2 regions of the Aminobacter sp. Piv2-1 genome follow, and region 1 is predicted to be linked to the other one. Evidence: predicted binding sites of a transcription regulator. Region 1 holds the regulator's gene; the other holds the start of a gene.
What was found. Region 1 encodes LexA, which represses DNA repair genes until DNA is damaged. Its sites were predicted from a motif close to TGTTCNNNNTGTGTTCNG; they were not measured.

Region 1 (4,744 bases):
CCCGCCTGGGCACGAAAATGCTCGGCGCCGAGATATCGACGCAGTTGCAGGGCCGCGTGGTGGAGATCGACCGGCTCGACAAGGGGCGCGTCCGCCTGACCATCGACGTCATTGCCACCGCGCGGCCAACGCTGCGCTATGCGCCGGATCGCGTGCGCCTGACGGCGCGCCGGGCGCCGGCAGGTCTCGCGGCGGGATCCCTGGTCAGCGGCTATGCGCGGCTGATGCCGCCCTCCGGTCCGATTCGGCCCGGCAGCTACGACTTCTCCTTCGAAAGCTACTTCGACGGGATCGGCGCCAGCGGCTTCTTCATGAAGGGGCCGGAACTGGTCGCGGACGCGCAACCTGTTGCGCTCGCCCTTGGGATCGAGGCCTGGCTCGGAAACCTTCGCGACCGCATTGCCCTGCGCATCCGCGACCGGATCGGCGGCGTGGAGGGCGAAATCGCCGCGGCACTCATGGTCGGCGTGCGTGGCGGCATTCCGGAGGAGGTCAACGAAGCGCTGCGGCGGACGGGCCTCTATCACATCATCTCCATTTCGGGCCTGCACATGGCCATGGTCGCCGGAACCGTCATGCTGGGCCTGCGGTTCGGTTTTGCGGCCTTTCCGGCCTTCGCATCCCGGCATCCGGTGAAGAAATACGCCGCCCTCGCTGCCCTGGTCTCCACCGGCGGCTATCTTTCCATTTCCGGTGCCGAAGTTGCGGCGCAGCGCAGCTTCATCATGCTCGCCGTCATGTTGACGGCCGTGCTGTTCGACCGCGCCGCCCTGACCATGCGCAACCTCGCGATCTCGGCCATCATCGTCATTCTCGCATCTCCCCACGAGGTGGTCGGTCCGAGCTTCCAGATGTCGTTCGCGGCAACCGCGGCACTGGTCGGCGCTTATGGCTGGTGGTCGGACAGGCCGACCGACCAGGCGCAACCGGCGATCCAGCGTTCGCTCGCGGCAAAGACGTGGCGCAGGCTCTGGGCCCTGGCAGTCGGGCTTCTGGCAACCTCGCTGATCGCCGGGCTGGCGACGAGTGTGTTCGGGGCGTGGCATTTCCAGCGCATCTCGCCGCTCAGCCTCTTCGCCAACCTGGCGGTGATGCCCATCGTCTCGGTGCTGGTGATGCCTTTTGCGGTTGCCGCCGGCGTGCTGATGCCGCTTGGCCTGGATGGGCTGTTCCTCGACACGATGGGGCGGGGTCTGGGCGCGATGATCGCCCTGGCGCAATGGTTCTCCGAGCGGTCGCCGGTCGACGCCGTCCGCCTGATTTCCGCCCGGTCGGTGATCCTCGTGACGGTTGCGCTCTGCGTCGCCTCCATGGCGACCACCCGGCTGAGGTTAGCCGCCCTGCCGTTCGCCGCGAGTGGATTGCTGCTGCTCGGCGAGGCAAGGACGCCAGACATATTGATCTCCGAAGACGGCCGGCTGGTCGGCGTGCCGACAGCGGACGGCAGGCTGGCGGTCAACCGCGCACGTCCGAGCGACTTCATCACCGACAGCTGGAAGAGGGCGGTTGTGGCGGAGGACCTGGTCGGCCCGGTTGGCGCGGGCGGCAAGGCGGCCCCGACCGCGAAGGCCTCCGCCGCGCGGCCAGATGCCGCGCTGCCGCCAGAGTCGGCCATGTCCCTGCAAGGAGAAGAAAAACCGGACCGCCGGCGGGCCTTTATCTGCGACGGCGGCCTTTGCACCATCGAGCACCCGTCAGGCGCCGTGATCGCCTATGCCGGCAACGCGGCAACGGCGAAACCTGCATGCGTCGTGGCGAGCCTGATCGTGATCGACGACGCGACGGCGCGGGACCCGTGCGCGAATTCGGCGACGACCGTGGTCACCAAGCGCGACCTGGCGCGTTTCGGCAGCGTGGCCGCGTTCTTGCCTGAAAAAGGGGAGGCGGCGGTCCGTCAAATCGAAATCCAGAGGGCGATAGCCGAGCCGTACCGGCCATGGCATGCGCAGCGGGCGTTCTCCCGCGAGGCGCGGGGCCTGCCGCCCTTCCGCCGGGACCGTGCAAAGCCGCCAGTGGAGAAGGCTGCGCCATAGAGCGTTTTGCAGCCAGACAGAAGCGCCCGGCATCGCATGAATGCGGTCGAGAAAGGCAGCCAGGCGCAGAATGCGCATTCTTCGGAATGCCCGCCGAGCTAGCCCGGACGCGCTGCACCCTGACCGGATGCTCTGCCCCCTGAGAGGCGATCGCTCCTAACCAGCGCTGGGCGAGTTGAGGGCGTTTCCGCCTTCCCTCGCATCGCGAAAGCGCTCTATCTCCTCGCTTTCACGCAATCCCGGGCGGAAAATCGCTTCGCGCTTTTCCTGAATTGCCCTAGTAGCGCCGGATCAGCCCGACCAGCTTGCCCTGTACCTTGACCCGGTCGGGGCCGAAGATGCGGGTTTCATAGGCGGGATTGGCGGCCTCGAGCGCGATCGATGCGCCCTTGCGGCGGAAGCGCTTGAGCGTCGCCTCCTCGTCGTCCACCAGGGCGACGACGATCTCGCCCGGATTGGCGCTATTGGCATTGCGGATGATGACAGTGTCGCCGTCGAAGATGCCGGCCTCGATCATCGAATCGCCCTTGACCTCGAGCGCATAGTGCTCGCCGCCCGAAATCATGTCCGGCGGCACCGAGATCGAATGCGTCCTGTGCTGGATGGCGTCGATCGGCACGCCGGCGGCGATGCGTCCCATCACCGGGATGGCGACCGCCGCACCTGCGTCGTCGTCATTGCCGGCCGAGAGCGCGCGCGACGGCTCGGGCTTGCGCCCAAGGCTGCCTTCGATGACACTCGGCGAGAACTTCCTGGCGGCGTTGAGGCCCGGAGCGATCGAGTCTGGCAGACGGATGACTTCCAGCGCGCGTGCCCTGTTGGGCAGACGCCGGATGAAGCCGCGCTCCTCGAGCGCGGTGATCAGGCGATGGATGCCCGACTTGGAAGCGAGGTCCAGCGCCTCCTTCATCTCGTCGAAGGACGGGGGGATGCCCGCCTCCTTCAGCCGCTCATGGATGAACAGCAGAAGCTCGTGTTGTTTGCGCGTCAGCATCGCTGCCCCCAAGGGAATCGAAAGAAAAACAAACCCGGAACAAACACTATATGTTCCAGTTGTGTTCCGCAACCGATTAAATTTTGGTGAAGGTGCCGAGGGCGGTCAGCGCAGCATGAGCACCCGGCAGCCAGTGCCAGATTCGGCAGCTGGTGCGAAGGGCTCGCGGATGATGACGCAATTGGCTTCGGCCAGGGTTCGCAGCATCGACGAGTCCTGGACCCCGAAGGGCATGGCGACCAGGCCGGCGTCGGTCTCGCTCACCATGCCGCGCACATAGTCCTGGCGCAGGTCGTTTGCCTTCATGGGCGCACCGAGCACGGCCTCGCGGATGTCGGGTGCGTAGACCCGTCCGGCAAGCTTTGCCAGGAGCGGCTTCAGGAAGAGGTGCGAGCAGATGAGGCTCGCCACCGGATTGCCGGGAAGGCCGACGCAGCGAGTCTCGCCGAGCCGTCCGAACATCAGCGGCTTGCCCGGGCGCATGGCGATCTTCCAGAAGTCGAGCTTCATGCCGAGGTCGGTCAGCACGCCGTGCACCAGGTCGTGGTCGCCGACCGAGGCGCCGCCGAGGGTGACGATCACGTCGGCTGCGGCGTCGAGCGCCTCCCGGACGAGTGCGGAGATCGATTCGGTCTTGTCGGGCGCTATGCCGAGATCGAGGACGCGGGCGCCGACCGAGCGGGCAATGGCCGCCACGCCGTAGGCATTGGAAGAGATGATCTGGTCGGGGCCGGGCGTGCTTCCCGGCGGCAGCAATTCGTCGCCGGTGGCGATGATCGCGACCAGCGGCGCGCGTTGCACGTCGAGCGTCGGATGGTTGGCGGCGGCCGCGAGCGACAGCGCTGCCGGGTCGATCAGGCGCCCGGCATCGAGGATGAGATCGCCTTCGTTGAAGTCGAGGCCCTTGGTACGGATGTTGCGGCCGGGCGCGGTCGGCTCGAACACCTCGACCTCGCCGTTGCCGAGATCGCGCACGTTTTCCTGGATGACCACCGTGTCCGCTCCGGCCGGCACAGGCGCGCCGGTGAAGATGCGCACGGCCTGGCCGCGCGCGATCTTTCCGGCGAACTGCCGCCCGGCAGCCGCCTCGCCGATCAGCGCAAGCCGGGCGGGCAGGTCGGCGATGTCCTGCGCGATCACCGCATAGCCGTCCATCGCCGAGGCATCGAAGGGCGGCTGGGTGCGCAGGGCGTGGAGCGGCGCGCCAAGGACACGTCCGAAAGCTTCGTCGAGGCCGACGCGTTCCGTGCCCGCCGTGGCCGCGCCTTCGAGCAGCCGTTCAAGCGCGTCGGCGACCGGCAGCAGCGCCATCTAGTCGACAGCCCTGTAGTCGCCCGACTTGCCGCCGGTCTTCTCGACCAGGCGGATGCCGGAGATCACCATGCCGCGGTCGGCGGCCTTGGCCATGTCGTAGATGGTCAGGCAGGCGACGGAGGCAGCGGTCAGCGCCTCCATCTCGACGCCGGTCTTGCCGGTGACGCGCGCCAGCGCGGTCACCCTGAGGCCGGGCAGCGATTCGTCCGGCTCGATCTCGACCGACACCTTGGTCAAGAGGATCGGATGGCAGAGGGGTACCAGCTCGTGCGTGCGCTTGGCGGCCATGATGCCGGCGATGCGCGCCGTGCCCAGAACGTCGCCCTTCTTGGCGTTGCCGGACAGGATCAGCGCCAGCGTCTCGGGGCGCATCGTCACGGTGCCCTCGGCGATCGCGGTGCGG
Region 2 (4,744 bases), on a different contig from region 1:
GCGCGTCCGCCCCTTCCCGCCACCATTCGGGCGCGATGCGCTCCGGCCCTTCGGCGCGGGCCACGCGATGCAGTGCCCGGCGCCAGCGGAAGTTGAGCGGCGGACCGTCGGGCACCTCGGTCGCGGGAACGTCGATGGGCTCGGGCTGCCGGAACAGCCGGATCGGACGGTCGGCCTCCCGGGAGCGCCTGCCGGCAGGCTGCACCTCCCTGGCCGGGCGCCCGGCTGCATCCTTGCGAGCCTCTTCCCGGGCGTAAGGGATGGCGGGCGCGGCGCGTTCCGGCAGGTGGCTCTCGACAGCAACGGCTTCGAGAACCGCGGCATCGCCGAGGCGCGCGCCGACCCGGTCGGCAAAGATCGCCAGTTCCTCACCACCATCGTCGACCTCGCCGGCGAGGTCGGCCTGGCGGGCGTCGAACCGGGCCGTCGACAGAGCCGAAAGGCGCACGAGATCGAAGCCGTAGCCGGCATCAATGGTTTCGCCCAGTACAGCAAGCCGTTCGTGGAACAGCCTCTGCACCAGGGCCGGCTCGCGGATGGGGCGCGAGGCGCCGACCGTTATGCGACTGACCATACCGTCGACCCTGAACAGCAGAAGCTCGAGCGCCCGAGCGCCCTCCTCCCTGCGTTCGAGATCGACCTTGAGGGTGACGGCAAGCAGGCCGACCAGCCGCTCGATATCGTCGATGAGCGACAGGGGATCGGCGAGGTGCCGTTCGACCGAAAGCGGTGCCACCGGCAGTCGCGGCGAGATCGCCTCTTCGAGCCGGCCGAGCGCCTGGTCGAGGCGCTCGATGAGCTCCGCCCCGAAACGGCGGACGAGCGGCGCGCGCGGCCCGTCCATGATGGAACCCACTGTCCTCAGCCCGACGCTCTCGAGGCTCGTCTTCGTCCTGGCATCGATCCTGAGCGCCGAAAGCGGCAGGCAGGCGAGGAAATTGCGCTCGCTGCCCGGCGCCAGGATATGGCCGGTGGCGAACCTGGCTGCGGCCCATGCCGCCCCCGGCGTCGAGGCGAGACCGGCCCGCACGCTGAAGCCCTGGTGGAAGAAGCGCGTCATCAGGTCGTTGAGCAGCGCCTTTTCGCCGCCGAAGAGATGGGCGCAGCCGGAGATGTCGAGGAACAGTGCGTCCGTGCCATCGAGAGCGACGAGCGGCGTGTAGCGGTCGCACCAGTCGGCGAGCCCTTCGAGCAACCTGCGATCGGCCTCGGGATCGGCTTCGACCACGTCGATGTCGGGATGCATGGCGCGCGCCTCGGCTATGCCCATGCCCGGCTTCAGCCGGAGCGCCTCAGCCCGCGCGTCGAGGCCGGCGATGCGCTGGGTGTTGCTCTCGCGATGGCTGGTCACCAGCGGCTTCACCAGTTGCGGGCTTGAACGCCAGGATCGTCCCAGCCGCCGCCTGAGTACGCGTTCGGCCGCGAGATGGGGTAGCCACAGCGACACGATTCTCTGGGGTATCTCTTCTTTCTGCGAGGGTTCGTGCATCAGGGTTCCATTCCAGAATGAAGCTGCCGGGCAGAGCCGTGCGGCTCTTGCCGATCTCGACGGCGAATGCGGGTGCTGCGATCGAACCGGCCAGCGGCCCGAGAAGCGTTTGCCGCAGGGTGGCCGACGCAGGTGCTGCGACCAGCCTGACGGGCGCGGCCGTGGGCTCCGGCTCGGCCGACTGGCGCAGCAGGAAGACGGGACGGCCGCTGTCTTGCGCCCGCCGGTGCAGGCGGCGCGTCGCAGTGAGGTCGACGCCGCGCGGATTGCCCCGCATCTCGACCACGATTGTCGCGATCTCCTCGATGCGGGCCGCCTCCTCGGCGATCCAGAGCACGTCGGCCGGCTTCGGCGCCTCGGCAAGCAGCAGGCTTTCGGCAGGAATGCCGAAGAACCTTGAAAGGCCCGGCGCATAGGGCAGCCCCGCCTCGCGGAAAATCTCGGACGTGCCGACCCACAGGACCAGATCCTGCGGCCGCGACCGCTCCTTCAGCATGCGGCTGACGAAACAGAGCGCGAGCCCTGCGGCGGCGCCGGCATTGCGGGTCTCGGCCGCGTGGATCTCGGTCAACGCCGCCTTCGGCAACCCTCCACCCAAGATTTCGTCGAGGCGCTCGACGCCGGTCGGCAGGAAGAAGTCGCGCGCCGAGGCAAGACCGTTGCGGCGAACCAGGAGACAGGCAGCCGGCTGGCCGGCGGAAGACTGGCCGTCGGAAGGTGGGGCCAGCCTTTCGGCCAGCGTCCCCTCGATCTTCGCTATCTTCTGGCGCAGGGCAAAAACGACGTCCCGCGCCACGGCGCTGGTCGCCATGCCGGTCTGCCTTCCTCAGTGTGTTCCTGTTATGTTCTTATAGATTCCAGAGCCATCGGGGAGAGTCAAGCCGATTCGATGAGAATCTATTCCTCTCAGGGCAAGCACCTCCGGCCCTAAATCATCCCCGCCACGGCAAAGGCCTCGTAAGGCGTGCGGTGAAAGGCTATATGCCCTCAAAAGGAAAAAGAATGGCCCGCATCTACAAGACCCGCGCCTGGCACGACCAGCTGTCGCCCTCGATCGAGGAGATGGAGCTCCTGGCGCTCGAAGCCTATGCCCACCTGCCGGAAGAATTCCGCGCCCTCACCGGCGACGTCGTCATCCAGATCGCCGAGTTCCCGACCGACGAGATCATGGACGACCTGTCGCTGGAGACGCCCTTCGACCTGCTCGGCCTGTTCGAGGGGCGCGGCATCGCCGAGCGCTGGAACCCGCAGACCGGCGAAGGCCCCAACCGCGTCACCCTCTACCGCCGGGCGATCCTCGACTACTGGGCGGAGAACGAGGAGACGCTGGGCGACATCGTCACCCATGTGCTGATCCACGAGATCGGCCACCATTTCGGCCTTTCCGACGACGACATGGAAAAGCTGGAAGCGTCGGTCGACTGAACGCGGCGCCTCCCCCGCATTCACCCGCTCAGAAATCGCCGAGCTTGATGGCGGGATCGTATTCGACGCCGTCGACGTCCTTGACCACGGCCTGGCCGCAGCGCATGGCCTTGGTCTCGGCATCGAAGGAATAGGTGGGCGAGCCGAACAGGTGCCAGCCCTTGTCCAGCGCCGCCGTCACCTTGTGGCAGAAGGTGGCGTCGTCGGGGCCGGTCAGGAAGCGGTAGAGTTTCATGCTTGTCTCCGCGTCGAGCTGTCAGTTCTTCAGCTTCTCGATCATCGCCGCCCGGGCGAGCAGCCTTTCGGACTGGGCGAGATGCAGCCGCTCGACCATCTTGCCTTCGAGCGAGATTACACTGCGCCCGGCATTTTCCGGAAGCGCGAAGGCATCGACCACGGCGCGCGCCTCGGCAAGCGCCTCGGGCGAGGGCGAGAACGCCTCGTTGGCGGGGCCGATCTGGGCGGGATGGATCACCGTCTTGCCCGAAAAGCCCATCGCGGCCGCCTCCCGGCATTCGCTCGAAAAGGCATCGAGGTCGCGGAAATCGTTGGAGACGCTGTCGAGCATGTCGACGCCGCCGGCCCGCGCCGCGAGCACCATCTGCATCAGCCAGGCCTGCAGGTAGCGGCGGTCGGGCGTGAGCATCACGCCGGTGTCCTTGGCGAGGTCGTTGAGCCCGGCGACCAGGCAGGCCAGCCGCGCGGCGGGATCGCGGCCGAGCTCGGCGATGGCGGCGATGTTGACCAGCGCGCGCGGCGTCTCGATCATCGCCCAGAGCCGGACGCCGTCGGGCGCGTCGTTGTCGTCGAGCACGTCGCCCGCCTCGATGATGTCGCGCGGCGTCGCGATCTTGGGCAGGAGCACGCCGTCGATAGCCCATCCGCTCGCCGCGGTGAGATCCTCCACGCCCCAGGGGCTCGCCAGCGAATTGATGCGGACGAGGAATTCGCGGTTGCCCGCCGGCCTTTCGGCGAAGAAGCCCGCCAGCCTGTCGCGCGCCACAGCCTTGTGCTCGGGCAGCACGGCGTCCTCCAGGTCGAAGATGACGGCGTCGCAGGCAAGCTGCGGCAACTTGGCGATCGCCTTCTCGTTGGTGGCGGGCACGAACAGCGCCGAACGGCGGGGGCGGGACGGAGAATGTGACATCTGGTCTTCTTGCCCGGCAATGCTGGCCCTTGCAAGTGCTTGCCGGGCGGTGGCGTAACTGCTTTTCTCCTCCATCCGAACAGACGGAATCATTTCATGGCACGCTACGACGTGGTCATCATCGGCGGCGCGATCGTCGGCAGCTCGATCGCCTACTACCTCCGCGACGAGGGCTTTACCGGCTCGATCGCGCTGGTCGAACGCGATCCGCAATTCGCCACGGCCGCGACCACGCTGTCCTGCGCCTCGATCCGCCAGCAGTTCTCGATCCCCGAGAACATCCGCCTGTCGCAGTTCACGCTCGGCCTGTTCCGGCGGCTGAAGGACGAGTTCGGCGCGGACGCCGACATCGGCTTCCGCGAGGGCGGCTACCTGATCCTGGCCGGCGAGAACGGCCTGCCGATCCTCAAGGCCAACCACGAGGCGCAGATGGCCGAGGGCGCCGACATCGTGCTCGAGGACGCCGGACAGCTCTCGAAGCGCTTCTCGTGGATCTCGACCGAAGGCATTTCCGCCGGCGCCTATGGCCGGACGGGCGAAGGCTGGTTCGACGCGCATGCCATGCTCGGCCTGTTCCGCAAGGCGCTGAAGACCAAGAACGTTGACCTGATCACCGCCGAGGTCGCCGGCATCGAGCGGCAGGGCAATCGCGTCGTGGCCGTGACGCTGACGAACGGCGAAAG

Region 2: the regulator LexA is predicted to act here: its motif matches at 2,322-2,339, upstream of AmiPiv_RS22145 (ImuA family protein).

Annotation. Positions count from the first base shown of each region.
Region 1 covers NZ_JARKMU010000016.1:47,863-52,606, forward strand. The annotation lists gene AmiPiv_RS23400 (ComEC/Rec2 family competence protein) at 1-2,033, shown strand, start outside; gene lexA (transcriptional repressor LexA) at 2,311-3,027, opposite strand; gene AmiPiv_RS23410 (molybdopterin molybdotransferase MoeA) at 3,133-4,338, opposite strand; gene moaC (cyclic pyranopterin monophosphate synthase MoaC) at 4,339-4,744, opposite strand, start outside.
Region 2 covers NZ_JARKMU010000014.1:73,164-77,907, reverse strand. The annotation lists gene AmiPiv_RS22150 (DNA polymerase Y family protein) at 1-1,351, opposite strand, end outside; gene AmiPiv_RS22145 (ImuA family protein) at 1,293-2,300, opposite strand; gene AmiPiv_RS22140 (metallopeptidase family protein) at 2,492-2,914, shown strand; gene AmiPiv_RS22135 (DUF1737 domain-containing protein) at 2,943-3,149, opposite strand; gene AmiPiv_RS22130 (HpcH/HpaI aldolase/citrate lyase family protein) at 3,171-4,061, opposite strand; gene AmiPiv_RS22125 (NAD(P)/FAD-dependent oxidoreductase) at 4,158-4,744, shown strand, end outside.